Regions from separate parts of the Mesorhizobium abyssinicae genome, predicted to be linked through region 2. Evidence: predicted binding sites of a transcription regulator. Region 2 holds the regulator's gene; the other holds the start of a gene.

Region 1 (7,406 bases), on a different contig from region 2:
GAAATTCACGGAGCCCGTCTTCCCAAGGAAGAGGAGCACGTCGTCGGGGCCGACACTCCGCCGAAACAGTAGTCTGGAGACGGGAACCAAGCGCAACCATGCCGGGATCCGGCATGGCCGGGCCGCGTCGCATCACGAGAAGGAACCGGTCAGCGCCTGGAGCTTCTCGCTGCCGTTGTTCGCCCGCCCGATGCCAATTGGTGCCGCAACTCCTTGAGCAGAGCAGCGAAGGCCGGGGAGGGATGCCGACGGTCCGGGTAATAGAGATGATATCCCTGGAAGGTCCGGCACCAATCATCGAGCACGCGTATCAATGCCCCGTCGGCAACAGCTTGCGCGGTGCTGTCCTCTGTGACCATTGCGAGACCATGCCCCGCAAGCGCGGCGGTGATGGCAAGACGCTCGTCGTTCAGAATGAGCGGTCCCTCGACACGGACGTGCAGCTCGCGGCCATCCTTCTGGAACTCCCAGGCGTAGAGACCGCCGGCTGTCGGGAGACGCAAGTTCATGCAGCGGTGCTGAATCAGGTCATGGGGGGTGTGAGGTGTTCCGTGCTTGGCGAGGTACGACGGAGATCCGACAACAACCATGCGCAGATCGGGTCCGATGCGAACCGCAATCATGTCCTTGGCGACCTGCTCACCCATCCGAATACCGGCATCAAACTGATCGGCAACGATATCGGTGAAGGAGGCATCGACCGAGATTTCCACCTGCACGTCAGGGTAGGCGTACATCATTCGCGAGACTGCCGGCCACAGCACGGTCTGGGCTGCATGGAGTTCGGCGGTCACCCGAACGAGGCCGCTTGGCGTGTCCCGGAGCTCGCTCAAGGTTGCCAGCCGCGCCTCGACATCGGCAAGCGCCGGCTTCAGGGTTTCGATGAGTTGCGCACCCGCCTGTGTCGGAGCGACGCTGCGCGTCGTGCGGGTCAGCAACCTCATCCCGAGCCGCTCCTCGAGCCGGCGCACCGTTTGGCTCAGCGATGATTGGGACTGGCCTAGCCTGGCTGCGGCACGCGTGAAGCTGCGTTCCTCGGCCACCGCGAGGAAAACGTTGAGATCGCCAAGGTCGTTACGTCGCACTTATCACGCCACCTTATGGGTTCATGCGCATTCAAGCATCTAAGCGATTGCCGCTCCAAACGCCAGATAGATCCCGGATGCCGCCGGCAACATGGGCTGGCCGGTCAACAGCCTGCGGGATGCTCGGCCTGTTCCTGGCCTGGCGGGGCGGGCCTCTCGTCAGCGTGCTGGGTTAGGTGTACCATTTTAGCCAGTTTGGGTCCGGGGCAGGATGATGAATGTCCCTCCATTGAACCGGAAACTGCTGGCGATCCTTGCATTGGATATGGTCGGCTATTCAAAGGCGACCGAGATTGACGAAGCTGGCACCATCGGGCGCCTGAGAGCTATCCGGGCCGACGTAACCGATACAGCGATCGCTCTGCATCAGGGTCGAATTGTCAAGCTGTTGGGAGATGGCGCACTTGTCGTCTTCGACAGCGTGGTCGATGCGGTGATCTGCGCAGCCGAAATTCAGAAAGCTGTGGCCGTTCGCAATGGCGGATTGCCGGAGCATGAGCGGATTGTGTTCCGCATCGGGATCAATCTTGGCGATGTAGCGCTGGTGGATGGCGATGTGTATGGCGACGGCGTCAACGTCGCAGCTCGCATAGAGCAACTGGCCGATCCGGGCGGGGTGATGGTGTCAGGTACGGCCTACGACCATTTGCAGGGCAAGCTTGATTGGCCACTCGATTTCGTCGGCGAGCAGCAGGTCAAGAATATCAACCGCCCGGTGCGGATGTACCGGGTGAGGCTCGATGGCAAGCGGGTGCACCGGACCTTACGCCAGGCGATGCCGCACTGGGCCAGGACGGCTGCGGCGGCGATCGTGGTGCTGGCTCTGGTGGCTGGGGGGACCTGGTGGTTCTTTCAGCCCACGTCACTAGGGGCCAAGCCGTCGGTCGCGGTGCTGCCTTTCAATAATTATGGCGACGAGGCCAGCGGGCGTTTGGCCGATGGCTTGACTGAGGACATCATCACCGACCTTGCGCGGTTTCCCGAACTTGACGTCGTGGCCCGGAATTCGACGGAAGTTTACAAGGGCAAGCCGGTGGATGCCCGCCAGGTCGCACATGCGCTCCATGTCGGTTTCGTACTGGAAGGCTCCATCCAGCGGCAAGATGAGCGGGTGCGGGTCACCGCGCAGTTGATCGATGCACAAACCGGAAATCACCTTTGGTCGGATCGTTGGGACCGGCCCGCTGAGGACGTGTTCGCCGTCCAGACCGAGATCGCAGAGCAAGTCTCCAACCGTCTGGGCGGCGGCGTAGGGTTGATTCAAACGGCCGGGCGGGCCGCGGCCAAACGCAAACGACCTGAAAACCTGAATGCTTATGACTATTATCTGCTCGGGACCGAGAAGATTGAAAAGATCACCGTAGCCGATGAGCAGGAGGCAATCGCGCTTCTCAACCGCGCCATTGAGCTGGACCCCGGCCTGGCTCGCGCCTGGGTAGAACTCTACCATGCTCACGGTATATTGGCTGGCTTCGGTATCAATCCCGAGAGCGAGATCAAGGCGGCTGCCGATGTGGCCGAACACGCGGTGCGGCTCGATCCAGGCGACGCTGAGGCACACGCCGTGTTTGGGATGAGTCTCAGCCACAAGGGCGACAACGCCCGCGCCAAGGCCGAACTGGATACGGCTCTTCGTCTCGCTCCCGGTTCGTCCGAAATCCTGACATTCTATACCGGCTATGCGGCACGCTTCGGTGAACCCGAACGCGGCGCTCAGATGGTCGACCAGGTAATGCGGCTCGACCCGAACTATCCGATGTGGACGTCCAACTTCTTCGGCCCTGCCTATTTTATGGCCGGCCGGTATGAGGACGCGTTGAAGATGCTGGAGCGCATGACACCTGACAACTACGACCATTGGAGGTGGGTGGTGTTTAGCGGCTCCCTTGCGGCTCTGGGTCGGATGGATGAGGCGAATGCCGCGGTTAGGGAAACTCTCAAGCACTACCCCGACCTGACCGTCGAGAGCATGATCAATGAAGTCGGCTTGAGCACTAGTGAGCGCAGCCGGTTTATTGAAACGATGCCGCTCGCCGGCTTTCCGTCTTGCGCCAAGCCCGAGGCGCTGGCGAAACTCGCCAAACCTGTGCGGCTGCCGGAATGCGAGGCGCAGCCTCTCGGGCAGCCGTAGAACAGCCCGGCCATTGGCGGACCGCCCCCCATGGCGTTGCCCGTCCAACGCGGCAGCTATTGCCAATATGCCGCGAAGCTGGTGTCATCCCATTTGCACCACGGAGGTATGACGATGAAGCGATCCCATGGGCTCGCCCTGTTTTCCTCGACTCTCGTCCTGTGCGCTGCGGCTTCGGTTCCCGCGCCCGCAGCGCAGCCCGGCGATCCGCCAGCCAACATCGCCAAGATAGAAACGGTGGTCGTTATCTTCGCCGAGAACCGCGCCTTCGACAATCTCTATGGTCACTTCCCTGGAGCCGAGGGCATCGACCAGGCAAGCAAGGAAAGCCTGCAGCAGCGTGACCGTGACGGATCCGTGCTGTCCGAACTGCCGCCTGTCTGGGACGGGCTGACGGCCAAGGGCGTCACGCCGCCGGTGACGCAGGCGATGACCGAGCACCTTCCGAACGCGCCGTTCACCGTGAACGACCCCAAGGGGTTCAACGTTCCGCTCAGCGTCGCAACGCACGATCTCTGGCACCGCTACTACCAGAACCAGATGCAGATCAACGGCGGCAAGAACGACATGTTCGTAGCCTGGGCCGATTCAGGCGCCATGCCGATGAGCAACTGGGACGCCTCCAAGACCGACATGTGGGCGGTGGCGCAAAAATACGTGCTGGCCGACCATTTCTTCATGGGCGGTTTCGGCGGTTCCTTTTTCAACCATCAGTGGCTGATCTGCGCCTGCGCGCCTTACTACGCGGATGCCGACAAGAACCCGGCCAAGCCGTCGATCTCGGTGACGGACGATGGCGGCACAGCGCTGAAGCTCGCCGACAATTCACCGAAATCGGTGCGCGACGGTATCCCGAAATTCGTCTCCGACGGCAATCTGACGCCGGATTTCTACGCGGTGAACACAATGCAGCCGCCATACCAGCCGAGCGGCAACGATCCGGCGCCCGGCAGTGATCCGCTCCTCGCGGACCCGTCCAAGCCGACAACGCTGCCGCCGCAGACGGAGCCGACCATCGGCGATATGCTCAGTCTCAAGCAGGTCAGCTGGGCATGGTATTCGGGCGCCTGGCAGTACACGCTCGACCATGGCAATCACACGCCGATCCCGAATTTCCAGTACCATCACCAGCCGTTCAACTATTACGCCAACTACGCGCCGGGCACCGAGGCCAGGCGGGAACACCTGCGCGACGCCGGGCTGGCTGGCGTGAGCTTCATTCAGGCGATCGACGACGGCGCCCTGCCTCAGGTCTCCTTCTACAAGCCGCAGGGCAATCTCAACGAGCATTCCGGCTATGCCGACATCCAGGCCGGCGACCGCCATATCGCCGATGTCATCAGCCATCTCGAGAAGAGCCCGCAATGGCCGCATATGCTGGTCGTTGTCGCCTATGACGAGAACGGCGGCATCTGGGATCACGTCGCGCCGCCCAAAGGCGACCGCTGGGGACCGGGCACGCGCATCCCTGCGATCATCGTTTCGCCTTTTGCCAAGCATGGCTATGTCGATCAAACGCCCTATGACACGACGTCGATCCTGCGCTTCATCACCGAGCGTTTCGAATTGCCGGTCCTGCATGGCATCGTGGTTCGCGACAGGGCAGTGGCCGCGCATGGCGAACCGCCGCTCGGCGATCTCACCGGTGGGCTCGACCTGAATTGAGGGCGCGTATCTGGAGGACAACGATGGATGTCGACAGGGTTGTTGCCTTGGTCACTGCTGGCGGCATCGAACTCACTGACCGCCGCCGCAACGCCAAGGGCGATGGCTGGTCGCTGAGCTTCGCCAACGGTGCCACGGTGGAGGTGGGTGACGACGGGTCGGCACGCATTGCCGGCAAGGGCGCCAGGGCCGTGGCCAGGCTGCTCGACCTGCCGAGCGCGACGCGCGCCAGCTGAGCCAGGCGACGTCGCCGCCTGGCCGCCACTGCCGTCATTTGGGATTTCTGGTCAAAATCGCCGAAGCCACGCGAGGGTCTGGCGCAGCCGGCTTTCTCTCGGTTTCCGCCTGAAAGACGTCACGAGGCGGACGTGACGACCCCCGGTTGCACGCGCCCGAACTCGACATCCCAACTGCGTTCCGCCGGTGCGGCTTCGCCGCTCAGCCCGAGCTTGGGGAAAAGCAGTTCCGCGACATTGAAAACCTCTTCCAGATGCGGGTAGGCGGACGCGATGATGGTTTCGATACCGATCTCCTGATACTCGCGAATGCGCGCGGCAACGTTGTCGGGATTTCCGACCAAGGCCGTTCCAGCACCCCCACGCACCAGCCCGGGTCCGGCCCACAGGTTCGGACCGACAACCAGCCGGTCTCGTCGGCCTTGATGCAGAGCCGACATGCGCTTCTGTCCAACGGATTCCGAGATATTGACGAATCCGTTCTGGGCCTCGGCGATCAGGTCGTCGGTGACGCGGCTGATCAGTCGGTCTGCGGCGGCCCAGGCCTCATCCTCCGTTTCGCGAACGATCAAATGGATGCGAAGGCCGAAGCGGATCGTTCGGCCTTGCGCCGCTGCGGCCTGCCTGACCCGCCCGATCTTTTCGGCGAGCTGGTCCACCGGTTCGCCCCAACTCAGATAGGTGTCCACGTGCTTGGCGGCGATCGCAATGCCGGCGTCGGACGAACCTCCGAACCACAGTGGAGGATGGGGCTGTTGAACCGGCGGGAAGGAAATGTCGGTGCCGTGGGCGGAAAGATACTTGCCCTCGAAATCCGCCGGTTCACCTGAAAGGATTCGCCGCCAGATGGTCAGGAACTCGTCGGTCTGCGCGTAGCGGTCGTCGTGGTTGAGCTTGTTGCCGTCACCGGCGAGGTCGGCTGGATCCGCGCCGGTGACGACGTTGAGCAGCACCCGGCCGCCGGAAATCCTGTCCAGCGTGGCGGCATGGCGCGCAAAGAGGGCCGGCGTCCCGCTGCCCGGCCGGAGCGCCACGAGGAACTTCAGCCGTTCGGTCAGCGGGATCAGGCCGGCTGCAACGATCCAGGCGTCCTCGCACCGCGTTCCGGTAGGCAAGAGCACGCCCTTGAAGCCAAGTCGATCGGCGGCTTGGGCGATCTCCTTGAGGTAGCGGAAGGTTGCCGGCCGGTGCCGCTCGTCGGTGCCGAGATAGGGGCCGTCACCATGGGTCGGCAGATACCAGTAGAGATCGAGCGGGCGGATGTTGCTGGACATCGGATTGTTCCTTCAGTGACAGGGGGTGTGTTGACGGGCAGTTGTCAGAGCTTGCCCTTCCAGGGGACGAGGCGGTGCTCCAGCCAGCGCATGCCGCTCGTGAAGGCGAACGCCAGGGCGGCAATGACAATGAGGCCGACGAAGACCACGTCGGTAGCGAGGAAGTTGGCCGCGGACATGATCATGTAGCCGAGCCCCGACTGCGCCGCGATCAACTCGGCCGCGACCAAGGTGGACAGTCCGGCTCCGATGGCAATTCGCAGGCCGGTCAGGATTTCCGGCAATGCGGATGGCAGGATAATGGTGGTGAACAATTGCAGGCGGCTGGCGCCAAGGGACAGCGCGGCATTGACCCGCTCAACGGGCACTGAACGGACTCCGGCCTGCGCGGCAAAGCAGATCGGGGCAAAGGTCGATAGCGTGAGGAGCGTGATCTTGGAGGTTTCGCCGATGCCGAGCCAGATGATCAGCAGCGGCAGATAGGCCAGGGGCGGCAAGCCCCAGTAGAGGTCGATCGGAACGCTGAAGATCCCCCTGATCCAACGGTTGAGGCCCATCAACAGGCCAAGGGGAACACCCAGCACGATTCCTGCGCCCAGAGCCGCGGCAATGCGGCCAAGGCTTGCCAGCGTGTGGTTGAGAAGCGTGTCGTTGGCATAGCCGTCGGCCGCGACGGCGCTGAACTGGGCCAGGACCTCGGCCGGCGACGGCAGGAACAGCGGTGACGCCCAGCCGAAGCGTGCGGCGAGGAACCACAATGCAATCAGCGACGCAAGCGTAACCAGGCTGATGCCGAGTGTGTTCGTCGATGCGGATCGACGTGGCCGAGCCGGCGGCGCGCGCCGGGCGGTCGAAGTCTGGAATGTGGTTGGGGAATTGGCGGCAAGCGTCATTGCAAGGTTCCTGTGCGGGCGCCTTCCGGCTGATGGATGAGCGAGCGGATTTCCTGCCGCAGTTCGATGAAGCGCGGATGGGACTGGATCGGCCCGATGTCGCCGCTTTCGGCGAAGTCGCG
Region 2 (7,406 bases):
GGAAGCGGCCGGCGGCGCTGAGTTCGGCTGCGCGTGCCCGGTCCGCGGCGACCGTGCTTGAGGTCGTATCGGTCATGATTTCCTCCCACCGGTTTGCCGTCTGGCGCGGTTGCCGGAACATGATTCTATTGGCTTTCCCGGCTCACTTGAAGCCGGAAGCCCGTTGCGAAACGAAGCTTGATGGACGCCGCGGCTCATGGGCCGCGGCGCCTGGTCTTCAAACTGGAAGGCCTGCCTCAGTTGCAGGCGGCGACGGCGCCCGCGGCAACGCCGGCGCAGACTTCGTCCTTCTTGATCCAGCCCGCGTCGATGACGACGTTGAGGTTGTCCTTGGTGATCGCGACCGGCGTCAGGAACAGCGACTTGACGGTGTTGCCGCCCGGCGTGGTGAAGTCCTTGACGCCGGCAATGTCGGTCATCTTCTTGCCGTCGGCGAGAGCCGAGGCGATCTCGGCGGCGTTCTTGCCGAGTTCGCGCGCGTCCTTCCACACCGACACGGTCTGGGTGCCGAGCGCGATGCGGTTCAGCGCGGCGTGGTCGCCGTCCTGGCCCGACACCGGAACGGTCCCGGCGAGGCCCTGCGCCGTCAGCGCGGCGACGACACCGCCGGCGGTGCCGTCATTGGCCGCCACCACCGCATCGACCTTGTTGTCGTTGGCGGTCAGGAACTGCTCCATATTCTTCTGCGCGTTGGCGGGCAGCCAGCCGTCGGTATAGGCCTCGCCGACATTCTTGATCTTGCCGCCGTCGATGGCTTCCTTCAGCACTTCCATCGAGCCGGCGAACAGGAAATCGGCGTTCGGGTCGGCGCCCGAGCCCTTGATGAAGACATAATTGCCTTCCGGCTTGACCTTGAACACTTCGCGGGCCTGCATGCGGCCGACTTCCTTGTTGTCGAAGGTCAGGTAGAAGACGTCCTTGTTCTCGATCAGCCGGTCGTAGCCGACGACCGGAATGCCTTCGTCCAGCGCCTTCTGCACCGCCGGCCCGACGGCCGAAGCGTCCTGCGCCAGCACGATCAGGGCATTGGCGCCCTGCGAGATCAGGCTTTCGACGTCGGTCAGCTGCTTGCCGGGATTGGACTGCGCGTCGGCCGAAATATACTTGTCGCCGGCCGCCTCGATGGCCTTCTTCATCGCCGCTTCATCGGTCTTCCAGCGCTCTTCCTGGAAGTTCGACCAGGAAACGCCGATCACCTTGTCCTTCGCCTCGGCGACCGACGCGAGCGTCAACGACAAGGCGACACCCGCCAGCATGGCGGTTGCGAATTTCTTCATGATTTCCTCCCTGCGCCATTGCGGCGCGACCCAGACTGGCCCTGAGGCCGGCATAGAGGCTTTTTTTCGAGCCTCGAAAAAAATATGATCCAACGGCGGAGCGCTGTCAACAACGATTCTGAGCGATTCCGAGGCCTCGGCGAATTTTTTTCGAGCTCCGGAATAAATAAATGACAGGCTGGCCCGCTTCTGCCACTATTCATACGGTGTCGCCGACGGCCTTCGAAATCAAAAACGGCCGCGACGACCGGGAGGAAGGCAAAGCATGTCGGTTGGAATCCGCCACGACGATCTGCGCCGACGCAACCGGGCGATGGTTATTTCGGCCGTGCGCCGCGCCGGCCAGCCGTCGCGTACCGAGATCGCCGCCACCACCGGCCTCAGCCATTCGACCATCTCGGCGATCTCGTCCGACCTGATCCAGGAAGGCATCCTGACCGAGAGCAAGCCAAACGAGGCTGTTTCGCTGAAGCGCGGCCGGCCGCAGGTCGGGCTTGCCCTCAATCCGGAAGCCACGGCGGTGATGACGGTGGTCCTGTCGCTGAACTTCCTTTCCGTCGCCGTCATCGACTATGCCGGGCAGGTCATTGCCGAGGAGCAGCGCCGCCTCGACACGGCGATCATGCCGCGCGACGAGCTGATCGGCGAATGCGTGGCCATCGTCCGGCGCCGTTTCGAGGATCCCGACCTCGACGTCCGCGGCGTCGCCCGCATCGCCATGGGCATCCAGGGCATCACCGACACCCATGCCCGCGCCATGTTGTGGTCACCGATCACGCCGCAGACCGACATCGCCTTCGCCGACATTCTGGAAGCCGAATTCGGCGTTCCGGCCACCATGGAGAATGACTGCAACATGATGGCGGTGGCGCTGCAGTGGCGCGATCCCGAGCGGTACCGCGACGACTTCATTGCCATCCTGCTCTCGCACGGCATCGGCATGGGGCTGGTGCTGAAGGGAGAGCTGTTCACCGGCACCCATTCCTCCGGCGGCGAATTCGGCCACATGATCCACCGGCCGGGCGGCGCGCTCTGCCGCTGCGGCCGGCGCGGCTGCGTCGAGGCCTATGCCGGCAACTATGCGATCTGGCGCAATGCCAAGCAGATGGGCGAGGACGCCGAGCCGGTCGATGTCAGCGACGCCGACATGCGCTCGCTCGCCGCCAGGGCGCGCGCCGGCGACGGCCCGGAGCGCCAGGCCTACCGCAAGGCCGGCGAGGCGCTCGGCTACGGCCTCGGCAGCCTGTTCGCGCTGATCGATCCAGCTCCCGTCGCCATGGTCGGCGTCAGCGCCGCCGCCTTCGACCTGATCGAGCCGGCGCTGCGCGAGGCGATCGCCCAGACCGCCGGCGGCCAGCATTCGAAGTCGATCTCCTTCGACACCGAGCCGAACGAATTGCCGCTCATCCGCGAAGGCTGCGCCATGCGCGCACTGACCTTCGTCGACCAGGAGATTTTCGCGCCGGGCGTGCAGGTGAAAGGCGGCGCCACCGGGAAGAACGTGGCCTGAGCGTCAATCTTCCCTGATCGCGTATCCGGCCCCGCGGATGGTGCGGATGACGTCAGGCATGCGGCCATTGTTGACCGCCTTGCGCAGGCGGCCGACATGCACGTCGACCGTGCGCTCGTCGATGTAGATCGTCTCGCCCCAGACATTGTCGAGCAGCTGGCTGCGCGAGAACACGCGGCCGGGATGGCGCATCATGAATTCGAGCAGGCGGAACTCGGTCGGACCGAGCCGGATCTCGCTCTTCTTGCGATAGACACGATGCGATTCGCGGTCGAGCACGATGTCGCCGACCTTCAGCATGCTGGACAGGACTTCCGGCTTGGCGCGGCGCAGCAGCGCCTTGACGCGCGCCATGAACTCCGGCGTCGAGAACGGCTTGACCAGATAGTCGTCGGCGCCGGTGGAGAGGCCGCGCACCCGGTCGCTTTCCTCGCCGCGCGCCGTCAGCATGATGATCGGCAGCCGCTCGGTCTCCGGCCGCATCCTGAGACGCCGGCAGAGCTCGATACCGGAAACCGCCGGCACCATCCAGTCGAGCACCAGGAGGTCGGGCACGTTTTCCTGCAGCCGGATTTCGGCCTCGTCGCCGCGTGTCACCACCTCGACCTGGTAGCCTTCCGATTCAAGATTGTAGCGGAGCAGCACCCCCAGCGGCTCCTCGTCCTCCACCACCATGATGCGTGGCGCGATCATCGGCCCGTCACCCTTCTTCTCAGGCCGCCGGCGCCGACATCGCCGTCTCGTCCAGCTTCGGACGATTGGCGGGCAGTTGCTGGCCGGTCAGCACGTAGTAGGCGTTCTCGGCGATATTGGTGACATGGTCGCCGATGCGCTCCAGATTCTTGGCGCAGAACAACAGATGCGTGCAAGCGGTGATGTTGCGCGGATCTTCCATCATGTAGGTCAAAAGCTCGCGGAACACCGAGGTGTATTTGACGTCGATGCGCTCGTCGTCGTTGCGGAGCTTGGCAAGCGCCGCGGCATCCGCGGCGGCATATTCCTCGATGACCCCCTGCACCTGAATCAGCACCAGCTGCGCCATGCCGTCGATCGAATGCGAAAGGTCGCGCGGCGTGACGCTGAGACCGACGGTGCCGACGCGCTTGGCGATGTTCTTGGCGAGGTCGCCGATGCGTTCGAGGTCGCCCGCCATGCGGATCGAGCCGACCACGGCGCGCAGATCGTTGGCCATCGGCTGCCGCTTGGCGATCAGCGTGATGGCGCGGTCGTCGAGCTCGCGCTGGCGTGCGTCCATGATGGCGTCGTCGGACACCACACGCTGCGCCAGGGCGTTGTCTGAATTGAGCAGCGCGCGCGTCGAGCCGGCGACCATCGAGCGGGCGAGATCGCCCATGTCGGAGATCAGCTTGCTGATGGCGCCGAGATCCTCGTCGAAAGACGCAACCGTATGATGTTCACCCATGATCCTGTCCTCGTGCTTGGAAATCAGCCGAACCGGCCGGTGATGTAGTCCTGGGTGCGCTTGTCGTCGGGGTTGGTGAACATCTTGTCGGTGGCGCCCTCCTCGACCAGGTAGCCGAGGTGGAACATCGCCGTGCGCTGCGACACGCGCGCCGCCTGCTGCATCGAATGGGTGACGATGACGATCGTGTAGTTCTGGCGCAGCTCGTCGATCAGCTCCTCGACGCGGGCGGTTGCGATCGGGTCGAGCGCCGAACACGGCTCGTCCATCAGGATCACCTCCGGCGAGACGGCGATGGCGCGGGCGATGCACAGGCGCTGCTGCTGGCCGCCGGACAGGCCGGTGCCGGGCTCGTGCAGGCGGTCCTTCACCTCGTTCCAGATCGCCGCCTTCTTCAGGCTGGATTCGACGATCTGGTCCATGTCGGCCTTGCGCTTGGCCAGCCCATGGATGCGCGGGCCGTAGGCGACATTCTCGTAGATCGACTTCGGGAACGGGTTCGGCTTCTGGAACACCATGCCGACCCGGGCCCTGAGCTCGACGACGTCGATGCTCTTGTCGTAGATGTCCTCCTGGTCCAGCGTGATCTTGCCGGTCACCCGCGCCGAATCGATGGTGTCGTTCATGCGGTTGAGGCAGCGCAGGAAGGTCGACTTGCCGCAGCCCGAAGGACCGATCAGCGCCGTCACCTGGTTGAGGCGGACGTCGAGATTGACGTCGAACAGCGCCTGCTTCTCGCCATAGAACACGCCGACCTTGTCGCCGCGCATCTTGATCACTTCGTTCGACTTGGCGTTCATTTTGTCGCCCACTGCGTTTTCAAGAGACTGTTCGGTCATGATGTTCATACCAGATGCCTTCTTTTACCAGCGCCGTTCGAAGCGGCGCCTGAGCACGATCGCCGTGATGTTCATGGCCATGAGGAAGACGAGCAGGATGATGATCGCGCCCGACATGCGCTCGACGAAGGCGCGCTCTGCCTCGTTGGCCCACATGTAGATCTGCACCGGCAGCGCTGTCGCCGGATCGAATGGCGTCTTCGGATAGTCGGCAACGAAGGCGACCATGCCGATCAGGAGCAGCGGCGCGGTCTCGCCGAGCGCGCGCGCCAGGCCGATGATGGTGCCGGTGAGGATGCCGGGGGCGGCAAGCGGCAGGATGTGCTGGAACACCATCTGCATCTTGGAGGCGCCGAGACCGAGCGCCGCCGAGCGGATCGACGGCGGCACTGCGGCAAGCGCCGCGCGGGTGGCGATGATGATCGTCGGCAGCGTCATCAGCGTCAGCACCAGTCCGCCGACAAAGGCGGCCGAGCGCGGCATGCCGAGGAAGTTGATGAACACGGCGAGGCCGAGCAGGCCGAAGACGATCGACGGCACCGCCGCCAGATTGTTGATGTTGACTTCGATCAGGTCGGTGAAGCGGTTCTTCTTGGCGAATTCCTCCAGATAGATGGAGGCGGCGACGCCGATCGGCAGCGCCAGAAGCAGCACGATCACCATCATGTAGAAGGAGCCGATGATGGCCACGCCCATGCCCGACGTTTCCGGACGGCTGGAGGCGCCATAGGTGAACAGGCCCTTGTTGAAATGCTCGGCCATGGTGCCGTCGGCCTTGAGCTGGTTCATCCAGGCGATCTGCTGGTCAGAGACCTTGCGGCGCGCTTCCTCGACGTTGAGGTCGATCTGGCCCTTGAAGGCGGAATCGAGATTGGCCGCGGCGAGGATGTCGACGTTGCGCGTGGTGCCGATGACCGACGGATCGGCGACGACGATGTCGCGCACTTGCACGCGCGCGCCCTCCGACAGGAAGCCCTTCAGCTTCAGCGCCATCGGCTTGTTGGCGGGATCGATGCCGAGCTTGGCCATCAGCGCCTTGTCGGCCAGCTTGGGATAGTTCGCCTTGATCAGCACGTCCGGATCGGTGGCGCGCTTGTTGGAAGGATCGATGATCTTCTCGTCGAAATTGATCGGCAGCGTCACGGTCGTCTGCCAGAAGGCGGTGTAGCCCTTCGAGACGATGGTGATCAGCATGATGGCGAGGAAGGCGAGGCCGACCGAGATCGCCAGCACGCCATAGATGCGGAACCGGCGTTCGGCGGCGTAGCGGGCCTTGAGGCCGATGTCGCGGCGCGCGGGAGCCGCGGCCCGGACCATCGTATCCAGCGGGATATCGGTCATTCGTACTGCTCCCGGTATTTGCGCACGATGTAGAGGGCGACGATGTTCATCACCAGCGTCAGCGCGAACAGCGTGATGCCGAGCGCGAAGGCGACCAGCGTCTGCGGCGAATTGAATTCGAGGTCGCCGGTCAGCTGGTTGACGATCTTGACGGTAATGGTGGTCATCGCCTCGAACGGATTGGCGGTGAGATTGGCGGCGACGCCGGCGGCGAGCACCACGATCATGGTCTCGCCGATGGCGCGCGAGGCGGTCAGCAGGATGGCGCCGACGATACCGGGCAGCGCGGCCGGCAGGATCACCCGCTTGATCGTCTCCGAGCGCGTAGCGCCGAGGCCGAGCGAGCCGTCGCGCATGGCGCGCGGCACCGCGGTGATGATGTCGTCCGACAGGGAGGATACGACCGGGATCAGCATGACGCCCATGACCAGGCCGGCGGTGAAGATGCTCTGGCCCTGGATGAAGGGCGAACCGCCGGTCAGCGCCGCCGAGAGATCGCGCAGGAACGGCCCCAGCGTGACGACGGCGAAAATGCCGTAGACGATGGTCGGGATGCCGGCCAGCAGCTCGAGCGCGGGCTTCACCACCGAGCGCACCTTGGGCGAGGCGTATTCGGCCATGTAGACGGCCGACATCAAACCGACCGGCACCGCCACCAGCAGGGCGACGAAGGCGATGTAGAGCGTGCCGGACAGGAGCGGAATCAGGCCGAACTGGCCCTGGCTGCCGCCCGAGCCGGCCGCGGCGAAGCGCGGATCCCAGACGGTGCCGAAGAAGAAGCTCGCCGGCGAAACGCTGTCGAAGAACTGGATGGTCTGGAACAGCATCGAAAGCACGATGCCGACCGTGGTCAGGATGGCGATGGTCGAGGCCGCCAGCAGCCCCCACAGCATCAGCCGCTCGACATTGTTCCTGGCGCGCGCCCGCGGCGCGACTTGCCGGAGCGCGTAAAAGGCGCCGGCGATCGACAGCACGAGCGTGACGACGGCGCCGACCAGGCCGAGCCTGTCCTGCAC

The links. Region 2 encodes PhoB, which activates phosphate uptake and scavenging genes when phosphate is short. Its sites were predicted from a motif close to TGTCATNNANCTGTCAT; they were not measured.
Region 1: the regulator PhoB is predicted to act here: its motif matches at 3,299-3,315, upstream of PU724_RS21230 (acid phosphatase).

The regions. Positions count from the first base shown of each region.
Region 1 covers NZ_JARAKC010000009.1:227,775-235,180, forward strand. The annotation lists gene PU724_RS21215 (aldo/keto reductase) at 1-72, shown strand, start outside; gene PU724_RS21220 (LysR family transcriptional regulator) at 150-1,085, opposite strand; gene PU724_RS21225 (adenylate/guanylate cyclase domain-containing protein) at 1,300-3,216, shown strand; gene PU724_RS21230 (acid phosphatase) at 3,331-4,881, shown strand; gene PU724_RS21235 (hypothetical protein) at 4,905-5,117, shown strand; gene ssuD (FMNH2-dependent alkanesulfonate monooxygenase) at 5,237-6,391, opposite strand; gene PU724_RS21245 (ABC transporter permease subunit) at 6,436-7,284, opposite strand; gene PU724_RS21250 (taurine ABC transporter ATP-binding protein) at 7,281-7,406, opposite strand, start outside.
Region 2 covers NZ_JARAKC010000006.1:248,030-255,435, forward strand. The annotation lists gene PU724_RS16055 (sugar ABC transporter permease) at 1-76, opposite strand, end outside; gene xylF (D-xylose ABC transporter substrate-binding protein) at 237-1,277, opposite strand; gene PU724_RS16065 (ROK family protein) at 1,543-2,787, shown strand; gene phoB (phosphate regulon transcriptional regulator PhoB) at 2,791-3,480, opposite strand; gene phoU (phosphate signaling complex protein PhoU) at 3,500-4,210, opposite strand; gene pstB (phosphate ABC transporter ATP-binding protein PstB) at 4,234-5,058, opposite strand; gene pstA (phosphate ABC transporter permease PstA) at 5,074-6,390, opposite strand; gene pstC (phosphate ABC transporter permease subunit PstC) at 6,387-7,406, opposite strand, start outside.